DNA from 2 places in the Paenibacillus sp. FSL K6-3182 genome. Region 1 is predicted to be linked to the other one. Evidence: a T-box and tRNA genes for the amino acid it is inferred to sense, from the RefSeq annotation. Region 1 holds a T-box; the other holds one or more tRNA genes.
The links. The T-box of region 1 lies ahead of argS (arginine--tRNA ligase). A T-box ahead of a tRNA ligase gene usually reads a tRNA of that ligase, here a tRNA-Arg.
Positions count from the first base shown of each region.

Region 2: it has a tRNA-Arg gene. The T-box ahead of argS (arginine--tRNA ligase) is inferred to sense a tRNA for this amino acid. The anticodon was not compared.

Region 1 covers NZ_CP150265.1:3,455,935-3,466,745, forward strand. Annotated here, with positions in the region: gene MHH56_RS15020 (endo-1,4-beta-xylanase) at 1-3,986, shown strand, start outside; gene MHH56_RS15025 (VOC family protein) at 4,107-4,472, opposite strand; gene MHH56_RS15030 (hypothetical protein) at 4,593-5,129, shown strand; T-box leader at 5,206-5,442, shown strand; gene argS (arginine--tRNA ligase) at 5,489-7,360, shown strand; gene MHH56_RS15040 (heavy metal translocating P-type ATPase) at 7,456-9,732, shown strand; gene MHH56_RS15045 (sulfite exporter TauE/SafE family protein) at 9,729-10,415, shown strand; gene MHH56_RS15050 (FixH family protein) at 10,432-10,811, opposite strand, start outside.
Region 2 covers NZ_CP150265.1:6,858,170-6,868,980, reverse strand. Annotated here, with positions in the region: tRNA gene MHH56_RS30005 (tRNA-Glu) at 1-26, shown strand, start outside; tRNA gene MHH56_RS30000 (tRNA-Val) at 58-133, shown strand; tRNA gene MHH56_RS29995 (tRNA-Gln) at 143-217, shown strand; tRNA gene MHH56_RS29990 (tRNA-Lys) at 228-303, shown strand; tRNA gene MHH56_RS29985 (tRNA-Leu) at 322-404, shown strand; tRNA gene MHH56_RS29980 (tRNA-Leu) at 502-584, shown strand; gene MHH56_RS29975 (GNAT family N-acetyltransferase) at 688-1,200, opposite strand; gene MHH56_RS29970 (phosphodiester glycosidase family protein) at 1,564-4,023, shown strand; gene MHH56_RS29965 (ABC transporter ATP-binding protein) at 4,263-5,120, shown strand; tRNA gene MHH56_RS29960 (tRNA-Gly) at 5,529-5,603, shown strand; tRNA gene MHH56_RS29955 (tRNA-Arg) at 5,612-5,688, shown strand; tRNA gene MHH56_RS29950 (tRNA-Pro) at 5,723-5,799, shown strand; tRNA gene MHH56_RS29945 (tRNA-Gly) at 5,812-5,885, shown strand; gene MHH56_RS29940 (hypothetical protein) at 6,600-6,782, opposite strand; gene MHH56_RS29935 (choice-of-anchor I family protein) at 8,634-10,811, shown strand, end outside.

The DNA of each region.
Region 1 (10,811 bases):
ATACGAGGCCTACTGGCTCAAAAGCTATGACGATGTATTTGGAGACAGTTTCGTCGACTGCTGACGTGTTTATTGATGATCTCTTGATTGTAGATCATACGCCAACTGATAATCCCGGCAGTGGTGGAGGAACTCCGATTGGGCCATTGGAATTCGGCTATAACTTCGATGATGGTACAATCGAAGGCTGGAAACCAAGAGGAGATGGCGTAGCCGTAACGGTATCGCAAGAACAGCAAAAGTCAGGCCAATACAGCTTGAAAACGACAGGCCGTACGTTGGACTGGAACGGGCCGACCGTTAGTGTAGTCGACAAAATGACGAAAAATGCAAAATATGAGGTTACAGCTTTCGTCAAGCTTACTGAAGTGCCTTCGGCTTCCAGAACGATAAAGTTATCGGCTGAACTGGATGCGAGTGGATCCAAGAGCTGGGTAAGCATTGCTTCAGCAGCAGTAGCTTCGACAGATTGGGTACAGCTCAAGGGGACATTTAGTTTCAATTCAAATTTAACAGATTTAAGCTTCTATGTTGAAAGTTCGGGAGTAAGTGACGCTTATTATATCGACGATATTAAGGTCTTAATGACGGAACTGCCGCCTAAGACATCCCTACCTGTTCAGACAGATCTAGCGAAGCTGAAGGATGTTTATCAAAATTATTTCAAAGTAGGGGCAGCGCTAGAGCCGATTCAGCTTGAAGGGAAAAGCAGAGAACTTCTAGATATGCATTTCAGTTCAGTCGTTGCTGAGAATGCAATGAAGCCTGGTTCAATTAATTCAACAAAGGGAACTTACAATTTCGAGAGTGCAGACAGGCTTGCCAAATACGCAAGAGACAACAAAGTGAACATGCGATTCCACACACTTGTGTGGCATGAACAAGCAGCAAACTGGATGTTTAACGATGATAATGGCACCGTATTGAGTCCAACTCCAGAAAACAAAGAGCTTGTTCTCAGTCGGCTAAAAGATTTTTTAAGCGTTGTGGTGCCAAGATATGCAGACGTCGCAACGGATTGGGATGTCGTGAATGAGGTCATTGATGAAGGCAGACCGAATGGTATGCGTAATAGTTTATGGTATCAATTAACAGGCGAGGATTTCATTAAAGTTGCCTTTACTGAAACGCGTAGATTGCTCGATGAGTTATATGCGCAAGACCCGATAAAATATGCAAAGGCTAAGGATTCCAAGCTAGTTATTAATGATTACGGAACAAATAATCCGCAAAAAGCAAACTTTTTATTAAACCTTGCAAAGAGATTAAAAGCAGAAGGTGTGCCTATTGATTCGGTTGGCCACCAAACTCATATTAACATTAGCGGACCGTCAATTCAGCAAATTTCTAATTCAATTAAGATGTTCGGTGAGGCCGGATTCGACAACCAATTAACTGAATTTGATGTCTCGGTTTATTCGAACAACACGGATGCCTACCAAGAAGTGCCTCAAGATTTGCTTGCCAAACAAGGCTACCGTTTTAAAGAGCTATTCGAAGAATTGAAGAAATTGGATGATCTGGGCAGGACAGCAGAAAATCCAGAAGGCTGGATAAGCAATGTTACCTTCTGGGGTATCGCTGACGACCATACATGGCTCCACAATCGTCCGGTCACTCGTCAAGACGCGCCATTTGCTTTCGATAAAAACTTCCAAGCGAAACCTGCTTATTGGGGAATGGTTGATCCAACGAAGCTGGTAGCGGTGAAGAAAACGGCAAATGCTGCAAATGGAAGTCCAAACCCAAGCAACATCAATGATATTTTCTGGAGTACAATTCCAGCTATTTCATTGGAGAAGAGCGGCGTATTAGAAGCTGCGATGAAAGTGCTGTGGGATGAAAATAATATCTATGTAAAGGCAATCGTGACTGATCCATCGAAATTTGTTGGTGATAAGGTCGATTTGTTCGTGAAGAGCGGAAATGAAATTAAAAAGGTATCGGTTGAAAGAGGGGCAGCTAACGCTGTAGAAACGAATAAAGGTTACACGATTACTGCTGCTATTCCGTTAAGCGGAAGCACATTGGACAGCAAAGTATCTTATGATATTCGCGTCACAGATTCTGGTTCAGATGACGGTACTGAGCATGGCAAGAATGGCAGTATCATTTCGTGGAGCGATCTTGGAAACAATCAAGATCAGAATAGCAGCGGTTATGGCGAGTTGACGCTTATCTCAGGAACAAAAGTATCAACTGCAAAATATGGCACGCCTATTCTCGACGGTGAAATGGATGCAATGTGGGCGAGCGCGAGCAAGCTTGCTACCCAAGTTAAAGTAGAAGGCGGCGAAGGCTCTAAAGCTGAATTTTATACGATGTGGGACGATAAGCATCTTTATGTTTATGCTTTGGTAACCGACAAAAAATTATCGGATGCGAGTCCAAACCCATGGGAACATGATTCCATTGAAGTTTTCGTAGATCAAAACAATGGAAAAACTAGCGCTTATGAGGGTGATGATGGCCAGTATCGAATTAATTACAAAAATCTGCATACGGTTGGCGGTCATGCCTCTCATGACAACTACACTTCGGTGACGAAGACAGTTTATGGGGCTGATAATATTGCTACCGGTTACATTGTAGAGGCTGCAATCAACTTGGATTTGATCACTCCAAGCAACGAGACGATCATTGGTTTTGATCTACAGGTCAACAATGATGATAACGGTACGGGTAAAAGAGATAGTGTATGGATGTGGAACGATCCTACAGGAAATTCTTATGAGAACACCTCACGATTAGGTGTGCTTGTATTAGCTGGCAAGCCTGATGGCGGAGGAGACCCAGGTCCTGGCGGCAACGGCAACACAGGCAGCATTCCTGCTAATAAGCCAGGAGAAATTAATGCTACTATAGATGCGAACGGCAATGCTAAGGCATCTATCAGTGCTGCCGATGTGAAAGCTGCTATTGCAGATGCTAAAGCTGGTTTATTGAAATTCCAGGCTAAAGCTGTAGATAAGGCGAAGCAGGTCGCTTTCAATATTTCTGTTGAGCAAGTTCAAGCTGCGAAAACGGCAGGTATTAAAATCATCGAATTCAACGCTGGCCTTGCTACTGTTCAATTGCCGATTTCATTATTAGATGCCACTGAATCGACAGGAAATATTGAACTCATTGTTAATAAAATCGCAGCCGATACACTGTCTAGCGAGGTTCGTGAACAGATTGGAACGAATGCGGTTTATGATTTCAGCTTAATCATTGGCGGCAAGATGATAAGCCAGTTTGGTAATGGTCTATCTGTAAATGTATCTGTGCCTTACGAGTTGAAGAATGGCGAAAATGCAAATCAAATCGTCATACTGTATATTTCTGAGGACGGGAAGCTTGAAGTACTTGCGAATAGCAGATACGATGCTGTTACAGGTATAGCCAAGTTTAATACGACTCATTTTAGTAAATTTGCAGCCCTTTCAATCGATGTAAGCTTTAAAGATATATCTTCCGTTTCATGGGCGAAAGACAGTATTATCGGGCTTGCAGCTCGTGGCATCGTTACAGGTGCATCTTCACAAGCTTTCGAGCCTAATCGTTCAGTGACGAGAGCAGAGTTTATCCATATGCTTATTCAAACGCTAAACCTGAAGCAAACAGGAGCGATCAGCACATTCCATGATGTGAAGGAAGGCGCTTGGTATTATAATTCAGCTGCTTCAGCTCAGCAATTAGGCATTGTTACAGGGTTGTCAGATGGGACATTTGGCATTAATGATAAAATTAACCGTCAGGATATGGCAGCAATGGCATACAGAGCGTTGCAAAAAGCAGGCATAACGTTAGAACAAGTGAACGATAAAGCCGAGTTCAATGATGCAGCAGCAATTGCTGAATATGCCAAAGAGGCTGTAGCCATGCTGCAAGCAGCAGGTACAATTAATGGCATGGGCAATGGCAGATTTGCACCAAATCAAACGGCAAGCCGTGCACAAGCAGCTGTTATTTTATATCAGTTGCTGCAAAAATCTACGAAATAACTTCTATGAATTTCTAATAGAAATGAGTTAAAAAAGAGCCGATAAGATGTTTGTTGGGATATGAGTGCTGGACCCATTCGGGGGCTCGCCCATATACAACTCTTCTTAACGGCTTTTGGTTTATTTTCCAACTAGAACGAAAACGTTGCCATCAGGGGCTTCGAATACAGCGACATGTCCAGACTCCGTAGCAAAGGGTGTTCTAATCCATTGAATTTCTTCATTTTTGCTTAACTCGTTGTGTGCTTCACGGACATCTTCAACCAGAATTTCAACTTCAGTAAATTTGTTGTCAGGATGATTGCTAAGAACAAGTTCAGAGCTGTCCTTCATTGGAAATTTTAGACCGATGATTTTCCAAACAAACCCATCCTCTAATGCTCGTTCTATTTTCCAGCTTTCAGTTAGACCCATCGCAGTGTAAAAGGCAAGAGATTTCTCAATTTCGATCGTGTGAATGCAAACGCATTCTAGTTTCTTAAACATAAGGTGCAACTCCTTTGTTATCAATGAGAACATACGTTCTATAAATAATTCTACTATTTTCCATATTGAAAAGCAACCATAAGTAGTATTATACTTTTTATGGATTGGGGGAATATAGGCATGCTTGAATTCTTGTATCACTACTATGATGAATCGACTGGTCCATTCCGCAATTTATCAGACTTAAATCCAGAGGAAGCAGATCGTGTTTTAAACGAAATCATTGTTCAAAATAAAGGCTTCGCTAGCAAACGGTCCACGGATTATCTGGAAATTCGACGGAGTCTCGAATTAAAAGCAAGAGATTTATTTATAGATAAAGGCGGCATGCCCATTCGGAAGTTTCCCCATTATATGACTCTCGGGGAATGTCCATGGCTCTTAGAATGGTATCCAGCAGGTAAAGTACTGCAATTTCCAATGTCGAATTTCGAGCCAAATACGATTAGTTTTACTTATGGAGATTTGTTTCCGACGATGAGGCTCCAAGACGGAAAGCCTTATCGAGGTCAGGTCTATACTATGAACGAGATCTTTGAAGTAGTAAGAGAATTTGGATTACCACAAGAATGGAATGCCAAGGGAGAAAGAGGACCAGAAAGATACATTGAAGTGCAAGTGTGGGATGATGAAACGTTGAACAAACGGAAGTTATAGTTCGAAAAATGCAGCGAGACTTGACACCGAGATACACTTCCTGTATAAATACTTCTAAGCATATGAGTTGGAAATAACAACATTAGCGATTGGGACAGTAGTCTAGGACCGATAGTTGCAGCGAGCCGGGTTAGTGGAAGCCGGTACGGATGTCTTAGATGAAGCGGGCCCATGAAATGGTTTGCCGAAACGAACGAAGTTACTTAGTAGGCAAATCCGGTCATTGACCGTTACGAAAATGAGGGGTCAAGCTGCTTATCAGGCTTGGCACTTAGAGTGGTACCACGGGATCTTTATGGCTCTCGTCTCTTATTTTAGAGACGGGGGCCTTTTTTATTTTGATAATAGGAGGAATTACAATGATTCATAAGTTGATTATTGGAGCAATTGAAGAAATAACGCAAGGCATGCTGGAAGAGGGACGTACAGAGCGACCTGAAAATTTCAAAATTGCGGTCGAGCATCCCGTTAACTTAGCGCATGGCGATTATAGCAGCAATATTGCAATGCAGCTGGCAAGGCTTTTAAAACGTGCACCTTCATTGATTGCAGACGACTTCAAACAAAAATTAATCAAGCATCCAAGTCTTTCCTCATCCATAAAAAAGATTGAAATTGCTTCACCCGGGTTTCTTAATTTCTATGTGAATTGGTCTTGGTGGGCAGTCAATGCAGATCAGCTATCTTCGCAGAAAACGACAGTTAACAAAAAAGTGCTTGTTGAGCATACATCTATCAATCCAAATAAATCAGCGCATATTGGTCATTTGCGTAATTCCTGCGTAGGCGATACGATTGCGCGAATGCTCAAAAGGACGGGTCATCAGGTTGAGGTGCATAACTACATTGATGATCTAGGCAACCAATTGGCGGATACGGTGGTAGGCATTCTTCAGACAAAGTCGGTGCTGCCTTATGAGCGTTTTGGGGATTTTTGCTGGGATACGTATTCAAGCATTAATCGGGCTTATAAAGAGCAGCCAGAATTGCTTGAACAACGTACCAAGGTTCTTGCAGAGCTGGAAGAAGGGCATTCGAATGTAGCATGGATGGGCTTGTTGGTCGCAGAAAGAATTGTACGCGAGCATGTCGAGGAAATGAAGCAGTTTGGCATCACTTATGATGTTCTAGTATGGGAAAGCAATATTGTGCGTGAAGGCTTCTGGGCTCGCGCGTTTGAACTGCTGCAATCAACGGGAATATTCCGCAAGGAAACAGAAGGGAAGCTGAAGGGCTGTTATGTGCTGAAGCATTCTGATGAAAACGGAGAACCAGAGGAACAATCGGATTTCCACGCAGATAAAGTGCTCGTTCGCTCAAACGGTATTTTGACTTATACGGCCAAAGATATTGCTTACCATCTGTGGAAGTTTGGATTGCTCGATAACGATTTCCGTTACCAGAAGTTTTCTGATGGTCTGTGGTCAACGCATACAAGCGGTGCAAGGAAAAAAATCGGTCATGCGGATATGGTCATAAACGTAATTGATCAGCGCCAAGAGTATCCTCAAGCTATGGTTAAACAAGCATTGCTCGCTTTGGGTTTTCAGGAGCAAGCAGAACAGTTGAAACATGTCAGTTATGGTGTTGTTGCATTAAGCCCAAATACGGCAAGTGGTTTAGGTATCGATACGTCAGACGGCAAGCATGCGTATGCGATGTCAGGCAGGCAAGGAATCGGCATAAAAATAGCGGATTTCTTAGTAAGAATGGAACAAATCATAGACGCAAAAAGATCCCGTAAAGGCGGCTTGGCAAGTCGTACGATAGCAGCAGCATCGATTCGTTATTACTTGCTTCGTTTTCATTTGCAAACAGAGGTTGTGTTTGATCTTGATCAAGCAACCGAAATATCCGGCAATACAGGTGTTTATCTGATGTATACGTATGCTCGCTCCAGCAGTATTTTGAAGAGAGCAGGCGACACGGAGTTTAACCCACAAGCTCTAGCTGAGATTAGCGATCTTGAGATTCAAGAGCATTCATTACTGAGACAATTAGCTTATTGGCCTGAAACGCTGGAAGCTGCCGCTTTGGAGCTGTCTCCTAATCAGCTTTGTACGTATGTATATGAGCTTTCCGCATTGTTTAACCATTTCTACGCCACATGTCCTATTTTGAAGGCTGAAGGCTCAGCGAAAAGCTTGCGTATTTGGCTTACCGAGCGTTATAAGCAAACGATGCAGGATGCACTTCACATACTGGGACTTCCTGCGCCAAATAGAATGTAAACAGATGTTCCAATCATGCAATTGGCTTGCCCGTCATATAGTTTAACGCAGAGGTACAGGCATTAACAGCGATGAACGAAGGGCGGGTGCTGCAAATGGAGCAGGTACATGATAATCAGGTAGAGGATAGCGACCTTACGATAGATTTTGCGGTTCAGGGCATGAGCTGCTCAGCTTGTGCGGCAAGAATAGAGAAAGCAGTCAGCAAAATGGATGGTGTTCAAATGGCTGCCGTCAGCTTTCCGCTTCGCACCGCTTGGGTGCAGTTTAAGCCTGAGCGGCTCGGAGCGAAACAAATTGCTGATCGTGTCAAGCAATTAGGTTTTGAAGCGATGCTTAATGAGACAGCTAAAGAAGGCTTGCACAAGGAGCATCGTATATTGAAGCTGCGACTCATAGCTTCAGCGGTACTTACGGTACCGTTATTAACTGGAATGATGCAGCATCTGCCGTTTTTAAGGCCGATGCTTGATTATTTGCCTGCTTGGCTTACTATCCCTTGGTTGCAGCTCATACTAGCCACGATTATTCAATTTGCAATAGGTTTGCCTTTTTACTTCGGTGCTTATCATGCGGTACGCGAGCGAAGCGCCAATATGGATGTGCTTGTTGTCATTGGAACGACAGCCGCCTATTTGTACAGCCATTATGTCGTATTTCAAAACGGCTTGTTTCGGTCGATCTCAGAGGTGGCTGCTCATGCACCGCCATTGTATTTTGAAACTTCTGCTGTCGTAATCACAGCTGTCCTGCTGGGTAAATACATTGAAGTTTCCGCCTCGCTGCGTGCGCAGCGCGGATCAGACGGCTTCGGCAAACTGCAAAGTCAGACGGCGGCGGTTGAACGGGCAGGTGAAGTGATACATATTCAGACCGAATTTGTTAGAGCGGGCGATATTGTCATCGTAAAGGCAGGAGAAACGATTCCGGTCGATGGCATTGTATGCGGCGGTCACTCCGCAACCAACGAATCATTGCTAACAGGCGAGAGTCTGCCGATTGCAAAGCGGGAAGGAGATCAAGTGTGGGCGGGAACTTGGAATGAAAGCTCGCAGCTTCGCATTCGTACGAAGGCAGCTGGCCATGATACGATGCTTAACCGCATACAGGAGCTTGTTCGTCAAGCACAACGGTCAAAATCAGCCATTCAGCGAAATGTAGATGCGGCTGCAAGCTGGTTTGTTCCTGTTATGCTTCTCTTCGCCGTAGCAACGGTTTTCATGTGGGGATTATTTCTTGAGCCGGGGAATTGGAGCCGAGCATTCATATGCGGCATTGCTGTTTTATTAGCAGCCTGTCCATGCGCGCTTGGTCTAGCCGCACCGATCTCACTTGTCATTGCAGCCAGCAGACTTGCGAAACAAGGCATTATTACGAAGGAAGCGGGCGCGCTTGAACGTTTGGCAAGTATTCAAACGATCATTTTTGATAAAACAGGAACATTAACGGAAGGCAAGCCTCATATAAGTGCTTCACTAGCTATTAAAGGAAGCCGAAATGCTTTGCTGAGATTGGCGGCAGCCGCTGAAGCGGACTCCACACATCCGCTTTCAAGAGCAATTGAGAAGGAGGCGGTCAGACTAGGGCTTATTATTCCAGCTTCCAGTCATCATGTCTTCACACCAGGCGGAGGCGTTGAAGCGATAATTGAGGAGCAGCGCTTCGCTATCGGAAACGCTCGGTTTGCAGCAGAACGCCAATGGGCTTTGAGCGTCGATATCATTGCATTCGCAAGGCAGCGTGAGGATTTGGGTGAAACCGTGCTATATGCAGCAATAGACGATGAGATTGCTGGTGCAATCGCATTTAGCGATAAGATAAAGGAAAACGCGAGAGAGACAGTGAAAGAGCTTAAAAATTTAGGGGTTTCCGCTGTTCTAGCGACTGGAGATCACAGGGCGCCGGCAATTGCTGCTGCAAAAGCGGTTGGGATTTCAAGCATACATGCTTCCATGCTTCCCGAAGGCAAATTGGCGCTGGTGGAGCAGTTAAAGCGTCGCGGCAAACGAGTCGCAATGGCAGGGGATGGATGGAATGACGCACCAGCATTAGCCGCAGCCGATGTTGGCTTAGCAATGGGTGAAGGAACAGATGCAGCGCTTAGCGCAGGCCATATGACGCTGCTTTTCTCTCGTCTGCACGCCATTCCAGAAGCGATTCGAATTAGCCGATTAACGATTCGAAATGTGCGTCAAAATCTAACCTTTGCTTTCCTATACAATGTTATCGTCATCCCTTTTGCTGCTTTTGGTTTGCTTGAGCCTTGGATGGCTGGAACGGCGATGGCGCTTAGCTCTGTTTCTGTTGTAAGTAATGCGCTTCGGCTTTCTGGTCAGCTGCAAAGCAAGAGCCGGGTTGGTGCAAGCAGATGACGCTGACTTGGCAGCTGATTGGATTCATTATTTTAACAGGCTTATTCAGCGCACCTCATTGTATCGGTATGTGCGGGGGGATTGTATCAACCGTCTCATTAAATTCCTCAGCGCCAGTCAAAAAATCAATGCTTCTATATAATACAGGCCGCATTCTCTCTTATTCCTTATTAGGGGCTGTAATGGGAACAGTAGGTTCTTTTGTGGATGTTGCAGGTAAATTTGCAGGGGTTCAAGGATTGGCATCCATTATTGGCGGCTGTTTCTTGCTGCTCTGGCTTTGGCGGAGATTTCAGCTGCCGCTCATGAACCGATTGTCTAGCTTTCTGCACAAAAGATTAGTAGGCGGTGCTTCTCGCTCTGCTAAGCAGGAAACGTTCCATTTGCTCGCAACTGGAATAGCCTTCGGATTTTTGCCATGCGGCTTAACTTATGCGATGCAAATGACGGCAGCCTCCACTGGCTCAGGACTTGAAGGAGCGGCTGTCATGGCCTTGTTTGGGCTATCGACTTTCCCTGCTTTAGCTGTGGCTGCTTCGATCGCTGCTTTTGCCAATAAGAAATGGCGGCGATTTATGCGTAAAGCAAGTGTAGTCACGGCGATTGCTGTGGGTGTCATCTCGATTTTGCGCGGGCTTACGGTGAATGGTGTCATTCCTTCGATTAATCCATGGCTTTGGTAATTTGCTAATTAGTTAGCTAATGAACCGCTCGCAGTAATCTGTCGATGGTATACGTTTGGTCAACCGTCTTGAGTGTTAGAGTCGCTTTCCATGTGCCAGCCATCAGCGGTACGCCTTCGCCCGTATATGTTCCAGGATCAGCTTCCGTCATTTTAAACTCGTAATCACCGCAAACCATATCCATCATCTCAAGCTTGACTGATAGTTCAGCTCCTTGTAATGGGGCGCCCGAGAGATCAGTAAGCTCGATTTTAAATAAATTGTTGTCTAGCACCTTCGCTGGATAACCATCGATGGACCATTTAGCTTCGCCTTTGTCGAAGAGATGTTCCGTCATGGGAGGCGATAATTCTTCGCCTTTACGGAGCCATGTGAAAATTAAAACAACGACAATTG
Region 2 (10,811 bases), 3.4 Mb from region 1:
GGGTTCGAGTCCCCTACGGGTCACCAAATTATTTTTACAAATGGCGCCTTTATCCTTGGACGCTTAGCTCAGCTGGGAGAGCATCTGCCTTACAAGCAGAGGGTCGGCGGTTCGATCCCGTCAGCGTCCACCATATCGCTATTGGGGATTAGCCAAGCGGTAAGGCAACGGACTTTGACTCCGTCATTCTCAGGTTCGATCCCTGAATCCCCAGCCACTTATACTATGAGTCATTAGCTCAGTTGGTAGAGCACCTGACTTTTAATCAGGGTGTCGTAGGTTCGAATCCTACATGACTCACCATTTTTTTATCTCACATGCGCGCGTATGGCGGAATTGGCAGACGCACTAGACTTAGGATCTAGCGGGCGACCGTGGGGGTTCAAGTCCCTCTACGCGCACCATCTTTAACACCCTTCATAGGGAAGCACTCTGTATGTCAACAGAGTAATGTAGGTGGAAGCCCTGCAAAACATGGTTAAGCTTCAAAGAATCACATTTGCGCGTATGGCGGAATTGGCAGACGCACTAGACTTAGGATCTAGCGGGCGACCGTGGGGGTTCAAGTCCCTCTACGCGCACCATACCATGAAGAAACCCTTGGCGAACAAGGGTTTTTTGCTGTTTATATAAGTGTAATAATTATGTAGTAATCATCCATCATGCTTGATTTTATAACCACGCTTATCATCCACATCCATTAATCGAAAAGCCCGGATCAATGAAGCTGTATAGCGCTTGTTCAGCACCATATCTTTGCAGCTTATGCTCTAATCGCATGCCTACCTTCTCAAAGAGCCTGCAGGAAGCAGTATTTGCTGTTTGTGTCTCAGCTATTACTTTACCAAGCTTTAATTCATGAAGTGCGTACATTAATAATTGACCGACTACCTCGGCTGCGTAGCCGCTACCCCAGCTTTGCGGAAGAAATTCATAGCTGATTTCCTTAAACCTTCCGTCTATGTGATTATCTAAGGAAACAACCCCAATAAAATCATTGTTTTCTTTTAATCTAACCGTCCAAATGTTTGACTCCTTCGTTGAAGAGCGCTCTAAAGCATCTAGAAACTTATTTAGATGATATTCCTCTGGTACAACTCCGCCTAAGTATTTTCTGACCTCATGACTCGAATATATCCTTTGCATGTATTTTAAATCTGATTGTTGTAATGGGTCCAGCTTGCATCTAGTGGTTTGCATATTGGTTATAATCCTCCTTTTATGTTTGCTTAGGATAGCTTGTTCAAAACACGATCTACCTCTACAGTAAGGTGATCCTACTCAATTGTATGGGGTTAAAAATGTGCAAGGTTAATTGTTGTGAGGATAAATAGTAAATGGAATTAGTGTTTTATATAAAGAAATAGTAATCCCATTGCTAGATTTGTAGACATGGTTTTTGTGATCGTAACATAGGGACCTACAGGATGCCAACTTATTACTCAATAGAATTTGAGGTGTATATTATCCATATAATCCCTTCATTTTTAGAATAAACCTGTCGATATAGTTCATTGGGACTAACTGGAATCTACACATAAGAAGGAGAAGGAGATCAGTCATATGCAGCAAAAGACAAAAAAATGGCTTGTTAGAGTAGTAGCTATTCTGCTTTTTATAGTGTTGAATGTGAGCTACACAGGAAGCGAATCATTTGGTGGTAAGGGAGCCTATGGGGGTTCCTCAGTTTCTGCGGCAGAATCGACGAATGAGACAAAAACGGTTGCTTCTAATGCGAAGGGTTCTGCTGCCAGCAAAGCAGAAATCGAGTACTGGCGATACAAAGCAGAGGGTACTCTATATCCTCCGATTGTGATGCCGAGCGGAAAGCTGCTGGTAGTAACGAATAATGGATGGTTATCCTTATTAGATAATGGCGGAAAAGAATTAAAAAGAATAAACACATATTCGAAACTATACGCCCCAGCCGTAAATGGAAAAGGACAAATATTTACCGCAGGAACTGGTGCTAGGCTTTATCAATATGATGAAGGCGGCAATGGCGGTCAGAAAGGTATTTATTATTTTAAAGGGAAAAAGGAACAATTAGAGCCATCTGGCATGGTGACGGATGGGGAAGGTACTCCTTATTTCGCATATCAGCATGCTGTTTTATCGCTGAGCAGTGTGGGAGAGCAGCAGGCTGCTCTGCTGCCAGAGGGCGTCTCGGTTAAGGAACTGGCCGCAGGTAAGCGCGGCGTCTATGTACTGGGCAGCAATGGCGTGTTGTATGCCGTGCGCGGCAATGCAGTTGTATGGGAAGCGTCGCTTGAGCAGACGCTGCTTGGGGCGAAGCTGATCGCGGGCGATGTGAGCGGCGGCGTCATGCTGCTTGCGGGCAAAGCTATCGCTACGTATGAAGAGGACGGTAAAGTCCGCTTCACTCGCGAGCTTGCGGCAGCGCCCGCAGGCGGTTGGACGTCTCCGGCGCTTGTGCCCGGAGACAAAGGTATTGTCGTTGCCGCCGAGCGCAGCGGCAACGGCATAGCTGCGTTCCGCCTCGCAGACGGGGCGGAACTATGGCGCATTAGCGCCAGCGGGGCGGGAGGCTTTGGCCCCGCGGCGCTTGCGCCGGATCTTGGCGCCGGCACGGTGCTGGCCGGCGGCCGTTCCGGCGCTGTGTACGCGATCGACGGCTCTGCCGGGTCGATCTTGTACACCTACGGCGGTCACACCGCGGTTCCCGCGAGCGGTGTGGCGCCGCAGGGCAGCGGACGCTTCGTATATGCGTCCGCAAGTACATTAATCGCAGCGGGGCCAGTTCGCACCGTTGCGATCACCTATGCAGCAGCGGCGGCGGTTAAGCTGCCGCTGGATACACGGCTCCTGCTCACGGACAAGCTGAAGCTGTCCGATCCAGTCGCTGTCAGCTATCGCTCCGACAATCCAGCGATCGTTCGCATCAATGAGAAAAGCGTGGTAACCCCGGTTACAGCTGGATCAGCTAATCTTTATGTAGATGTTTCAGCTAGCGGCTACAAAGGCCAACTGAAGCTTCCTATTCAGGTTACAGCCTCTACCTTGAACCTAAAGGTGAAGCATGAATCCAAGAAGGTTGTTGCAGCAGGCCAGTCGTTTACGGTTCAAACCGTTACCATTCCAAAGGGAATGCCGGTTACTGCAGGCCTGGCAAGCCGTAAAATAGGCGTCGTTCAGTCGCTTCAATCGATTGCTAAAGATTACCGTGCAGACGCAGCGATTAACGGAACTTACTTCGAGGCTTATGGCGGCATTCCGGAGCCATATGGAACGGTAATTGTAGACGGCAATGTGGAGCATATAGGCAATACAGGGACAGCGATTGGTTTTACATGGGACGGGAATGTAGTTATGGATACGCTACGCGTCAAAATTTTAGGTGGAACAGACGGTTCTTTTAAGTCGCCTAACAACTGGTATGCGTATTTTATTAATCGAACACCTGTAGCAGGCGCATCGTCAGCCATTATGTTCACGCCAAAGCGTGGTGCTAAGCTTGGATTTGCACAAGGCACCTCAGTAACGGTCAGTAAGGGTGTCGTGACCAAAATAAGCAAAAAAGAGAATGTCAGCATTCCAGCAGATGGATATGTTCTCGTTTATACAGGCTCTGAGGAGAAGCTAGCCTCACGCTTTAAGGTGGGGACGAAGGTTGATTATAAGATCGAAATGACCAACCTCTCGAAAAGTCCGATTGCATGGTCTCGCGTTCATACCGCCATTGGTGCAGGACCTAGGCTTGTGAAGGATGGGAAACCGGCTGTTAATCCAGCTGGGGAAGGGTTTAGCAGCTCCAAAATATTGACCGATGCAGCTGGCAGAAGCGGCATTCTTGTCAAAAAGGACGGGACTGTTGTCATAGCTACCGTCTCCAAAGCAACGATAAAACAGTGGAGTCAAATCATGATTCAGCTTGGCGCTGAGCAGGCGATGAATTTGGACGGAGGAGCATCCTCAGGCATGTACGCGCAAGGAAAACTCATTACCACGCCTGGAAGGCTAATAAGCAATGGACTCGTATTTGGCACGAAGCTAAAGTGGTAACTTTTGTATAATGATAAAAGCTAGCCGTCCCAATCTGTTGGGCGGCTTTTCTATTTAAATGGGGCTCTATTTTTGTCGATATGAATAAATGCTATTTATATTATCATTGACTTTTTTTATGAGAAACATTATCATTAGAAAATAAATGATAATCGTTATCAATATTCGTTACTTATTGAAATATAAATATAAAATGTGAAGGTGTCTGCCTCAGGCAGCGGAAGGAGCGTGCATGTTCAATGATTCGTTTAACGACCTCTAGTCTTGATATTGCTTATGATGACCGTCTAATCGTTGAGAATTTAAACATTGCTATACCTCAAGGGAAAATCACGGCGCTAGTAGGAGCTAACGGCTCTGGTAAATCAACGATTTTGAAAACAATGGCCCGTATTATGACCCCTTCGAAGGGCAGTGTACTTCTGGACGGTAAGTCTATCCATAAGCAATCGACGAAGGAAGTAGCGAAGCAATTGGCAATTTTGCCGCAAAATCCAACCGCTCCGGACGGACTCACAGTAGCTGAGCTTGTCTCTTATGGTCGTTTTCCATACCAGAAGGGCTTCGGATCGATGACTAAGGATGACCGCAGTATCGTGCAGTGGGCAATCGAAGCGACAGGTATGACTGATTTTGCCGATCGTCCGGTTGATCATCTATCGGGCGGACAACGTCAACGTGCATGGATTGCAATGTCTCTTGCGCAGGAAACTGATATTTTATTCCTTGACGAGCCTACAACCTTCCTAGATATGGCGCATCAGCTAGAGGTTCTTCACTTGCTTCAAAAGCTAAACGCAGCTAATAATCGCACAGTAGTCATGGTCGTTCATGATTTGAACCACGCGACACGTTATGCTCATCATATGATTGCAATTAAAACGGGTGTCGTTGTAGGCGAAGGTACGCCTGCAGAAGTTATGACACCGGATATTATGCGCGAAGTGTTTAACATTGAGGCAGATATCGTGCCTGATCCGCGTACAGGCGTTCCTCTTTGCTTACCATATGCACTAGCCGGCCAGCCTGCTGCGGATAAAGTGGCATTGATTAACCGTGCACAGTCAGAGAGACCATTGGCTGCTGCTGGAGCATAGGAACTAATATTAATGCTGTAAACCGCGTTTCCTATGGAAATGCGGTTTTTTGTTCTTTTAGATAAGCCATGTGTAGTATATTGAGCTTAGAAGCGAGTGGGAGGGAAGTGACCAATTATATTCGTTATTTATAAAATGTTATCCATTAGAGCTGAACAATCGGAAGGAGTAAATGGAGTAAGGTGCAACGTCATTTAAGCTGATTTTTATGATTGGATTTATGAAGTCTAAAAGCACATATTTCCGCGCTATATAAGGCTTTTCGGCCATTTTAGAACAATGTATTTTAAGGGATTTAAAATAATTTAAAACTTTTTTCAAAAAACAGTTGCTTTTTGTTTTCAGGGGTGATATATTATTACTTGTCGCCGCGATGATAAACGAAACGAACGGCCGACAGAAATACATGCGGAAGTGGCTCAGCGGTAGAGCATCGCCTTGCCAAGGCGAGGGTCGCGGGTTCGATTCCCGTCTTCCGCTCCATAAATTGTGCGGCCTTAGCTCAGCTGGATAGAGCGTTTGACTACGAATCAAAAGGCCAGGAGTTCGAATCTCTTAGGCCGCGCCATTTTCCCAACATTAGACGCAATTCATTTACACTTCGGGACGTAGCTCAGCTTGGTAGAGCACCTGGTTTGGGACCAGGGGGTCGCATGTTCAAATCGTGTCGTCCCGACCATAATCTTTTTTTGCGGGTGTAGTTCAATGGTAGAACTTTAGCCTTCCAAGCTAATAGCGTGGGTTCGATTCCCATCACCCGCTCCAACTATTTAAACCCGAAAGCCTTGCGCAGCAAGGCTTTTTTTTGTTTTTATATATTGCAATAAAAGTGCCTCTTGCACCTAATATGGTGCAGAAGATGGTGCGAAATTTTAACTAACTGTTTGAGGGTTAAGATATACTAACCGATCAGAAGCCTCTCTGCTGGTTATTTCAGAAGCATGCATATAAATATCTGCTGTAGTTCTGATCTTCTGATCTTCGCATGAATGAAGCAACCATTCTTCTATTTGTTTGAGTTCTGAACCGCTCTCTCGCAGTAGCTTCGCCGTTTTATGCCATAGATCATACAAACGGGTATTAGTGAGCTCTCGCTTGCTTAGAAACCTTCTCTAGCCCATAGAGGGGAGGGGCGGATAGTAATTCACACCTTCTCACCATGAAAGACATATCGCTTAGTACCGCCTTACCAGGTCTTACATAACATTTATTTCATTCTAGTCGGAAGCGTCTTAGAGACTCCCTGTACTAAACAAGTGTATGTAAGCTAATCAAATATCCATTTGTATAGTCGGAAAATTAGCCGAGGGAGGTATATCCATACTTCAAAAAATACTTCCAATCTGTAAAAGAAAGTATCAACCTTATTATTACGAGTTCTGCGCCTCATTAAATCATTCTCCTTTATTGGCATTAGGTGAATTGGAGAAATATAGTTACACTTAAATGTATCGATTCGATAGTGTCCACGTTTGAATTCTAATAAACATAAAGCTTATTTTTGGTCAGCCAATTAATTAAATATAAGACCCCAAATGCAGAGCCCAAAACTAAAATCTTCTCTACAATTTTTTTCCAATGTAGCTCGTCTCCTGCTTCATTCATGCTAAGAAAAAACAGAGCCACAAGAATGATTGGTGCATATAGGAATGTTTTTTTCATTCGTAATGACCTCATTCTTTCTTTATTTACAAATATTTCTACGCAAAGCATTAATCTAAGTTTCAAAGACAGTGAACCTAAAACATTTAAACCTATTCTTGAAATATCAAGTTATGATTAAAAATGTCTAACGGATAGGTTTAGAAGCGCTATTTATGCAGCAAAGTAATTTATATAAAAAGCTTAAGAATAATGTGCTAAATCAACGAAGTACAAAAAATTATATTATTGATGTAGAAGCTCGAGAAATCATAGAATACCTTTACAGTTATTTTGCTGAAAATAAACATATAGGAATCATTAATCACACTGTTCAGGGAATGGATAACCGAACGGACAATAGAAAGTTATGACGGAATAGACTGGCTGCTGAGTGGTAATGGAAAATAGAGTTTAACTATCATGTATTAGAAGGTAGCATATACATCTAAGCACCTAATGCGGAAGTTGAAGGTTTAAAGTGTGGTTTTGATGGATTGGTGCAGGCGCACGTATTCTTAGCTAATTGCGAGGGTTCTCTACAATTAAAACTTCCAAGTAAGAGCTGAAACGGACATGAGATACCTTATTTGCCGAAATTCCATCCTTTTAGAGAACTAACGGACATAGGATCTCTTATTTAGCTTCAGAATGCTTGATTAGGCTACTTTTCGAGCTATTAACGCATCCTATGTCCGTTAGATCCACGTAACGAGCTTAAATTCTCGAAATAGCGGATTTCATGTCCGTTAGGACTGAACATGAACAGCACAAGAGCAGACTCCAATGTTGGACCGAAAATGTTATTTATGTAAACATAAATAAATGCATCCATACAGAAGCCGGATACTTTATAAGCGACGATTCCAACCTTGTGTTGAATTAACGGACATGAGATACCTTATTTGCTGAAATTCGGTCTTTTTAGAGAACTAACGGACATAGGATCTCTTATTTAGCTTCAGAATGCTTGATTAGGCTACTTTTCGAGCTATTAACGCATCCTATGTCCGTTAGATCCACGTAACGAGCTTAAATTCTCGAAATAGCGGATTTCATGTCCGTTAGGGCTGAACATGAACAGCGCATGAGCAGACTCCAATATTGATTCGAAAATATTATTTGTGTAAACATAAATAAGCGTATCAAACAGAAACCAGATGTCTTATAAGTGGTGCTGCCAACCTTATGTAGAATTAACGGACATGAGATACCTTATTTGCCGAAATTCCGTCCTTTTGTAGAACTAACGGACATAGGATCTCTTATTTAGTTTCAGGATGCTTAATTTGGCTACTTTTTGAGCTATTAACGCATCCTATGTCCGTTAGATCCACGTAATGAGCTTGAATTCTCGAAATAGCGGATTTCAAGTCCGTTAGGGTTAAAGGTTAACCATGAAAAACGTAACAGTAGATTCCGATGTTGAGTGACGAAAATATCATATGTGTAAAGATAAATAAACATATCAAACAAAACATCCCGTCTGGAAGCTCTCAGTGGGCTGTTTAGTTTGCCCATACACTAAAAAAGTAAAACATGTGCTTTGACGAGGTTTGGAATGGATTATCAAGTATTTTATCAAATGCTTACTAAGCACTTAATCAACTGGTTTACCAAGTGTTTAATCAAGTAGTTACAATGCGTTTTATCAAACGTTTTATCTAGATTTACCAAGAACCAAACACTCCACCAATAACCATACGCTCTACCAATAACTAAACACTCCACCAGTAACCATACGCTTTACCAAAAACCACCCCCCCACCAAAAACCAAGCGCTTTACAAAAGCTTCATGGAACATTAATCATTATGAAATAAATACTCTCTACAATTCTAGTTAACATAATAGATATGGGAGTGAGTGAAACTTGAAGATCTATAGTAAAAGGTTAATATCATTATTATTAGCTACGGAAATTACGGCCAGCATGGTGCTGGCAGGCGGACCTGTCATGGCTGCTGGTTTGCCATTGTCTGGGACGCCTTACGCAATAGACAACTCCTATAATTTAGCCACCCCGCACATTGTTATCAATCAAGTATATGGCGGTGGATTGAATCAGGATACTGAAATACTGTTATCTCACGGTTTTATTGAGCTTTATAACCCGACGGATAGTGATGTCAATCTTGCTGGTTGGTCGCTGCAATATGCGGAACAGCTCCCAGGTGTAACGACAGGTGCTACTAAGGCTTGGGAAAAGCTTAATTTGACCGGAACGATTAAAGCGCATTCTTCTTTTCTTATAACAGGAGCTTCTACAGGTGCTGAAAAACCAAAGGTAGATCTCTATGCAAAAGGCGATCTCACTTGGGAGCGATTGTTTAATAACAAAGGGATGAAGGTTGCTCTAATGAGCAATCAAACTTTACTGACTGATCCTAATCCTTTTGACACTAAGCCAGACGGCTATGTAGATATGGTCGGTACAGGAAGCAATGATAAGGATAGTAATATCGACGGATATGAGACTGCATTCCCTACGGGCTCAGCAGAAGGCACATCGAAGAAAAAGTCCATTCGCCGCAGCAACTTCTTAGATACAGACAATAATAAAGCGGATTTCAAACAAGTCGATTATGAGTTAGCTACCGGCGATGCATTACTAGCAGCAATACCTCGCAGCGGTGCTGACGGCGCATGGGGGCCGGGTATTGTCCAGCCGCTAGCCATTACTACAGTGTCTCTTGCTGATGGCTTTGTTGGATCTCCATATTCCGCAGTTATTCAGGCTACTGGTGGAAACACGCCATATACCTTTACTGCAACTGGCTTGCCAGAAGGACTTAGCCTTGCGCCAAATGGTGCTTTAACGGGGACACCGACCAAGGCTGTAGCAAATACTAATGTGACGATTACAGCGACTGACAGCACGGCAGGGACGCCAGTTAGCATAGTTAAGTCGTTTGCGTTTACCATTCAATCCAGTATAGCGCCAGCAACTCATGTTCTAATTAACGAAGTATATGGCGGCGGCGGGAAAATTAATAAAGATACTCCGCCAGCAGCATCTCCGTACCTGTACGATTTTGTAGAGCTCTACAATCCTACTGCTTCGCCAATATCACTTGCAGGATATCATTTAAGATACAGCAATAAAGGTGCTACAACGGTACAAGGCTATGATTTTGAAGAAGGCGCGGTCATTGCTCCTCAAGATTATTACCTTGTTCGCCTTGAAGCAACATGGGGCAATACGAGCGACAAAAATTACGGGGATCCTTACCTGGCTGATGCATATGCAAGCACGAAAGAGCAATCCATCGGCATGTCTGATGTGGATGGCACGGTGGAATTGTTCCAAGGAGTGTACGCCACTTCGACAGTTGTTGATGCGGTAGGCTTCGGTGCGGTTCAGACTTCACTGCACGAAGGCACATCCGTAGGGAATGGAGCTTCACTGCCAGCGGCTGTTAAAGGCGTGCGCCGCATTAACTTCCAAGATTCCAACAACAATGCTGCTGATTTTGCAGTAGTGGATCCGTCTCCAACGCGAGGTGGAAAAACAGAAGGAACCGTTGATGTCATTCCTGATTTTGTGAAGCTTATCGGCTCACTCCAGAAGAATACAGCAGACAAAGCGGTAACGGTCGAAGGTTTGGTTACAACTCCGTCCGTTAAATCGGATAACAGCCAAGCAAACGCAGTGCGTTATGTACAATCGTTCACGGGCGCAATTGCTGTTGAAGGCATGGACCCGTCCATCCCGATAGGCGCAGAGGTACGCGTTTCTGGGACGGCTGGTCTTCATGACGGCGAAGTGCGGGTAAAAGGCAACTTACAGGTAACAAGGCTGAACAATAAAATTTTTAGCTTAGTGGCAGAAGATACGTTCGATAAGTCTATGCTTAACGTAGATAAGCTTAATTCAGTAACAGCTGATATGTACGGCAGGAGAGTGACAACTACAGGCAATGTAACTGCCGTGGACAAAACGGCTAATACGATTAAGCTTGATAACAATATGCTGCTTTATGTGAATGGAGCGTTTCCGAAGGTTGAAGTTGGGGACAATGCACAAGCTACGGGAACCATTGGAGTTTTT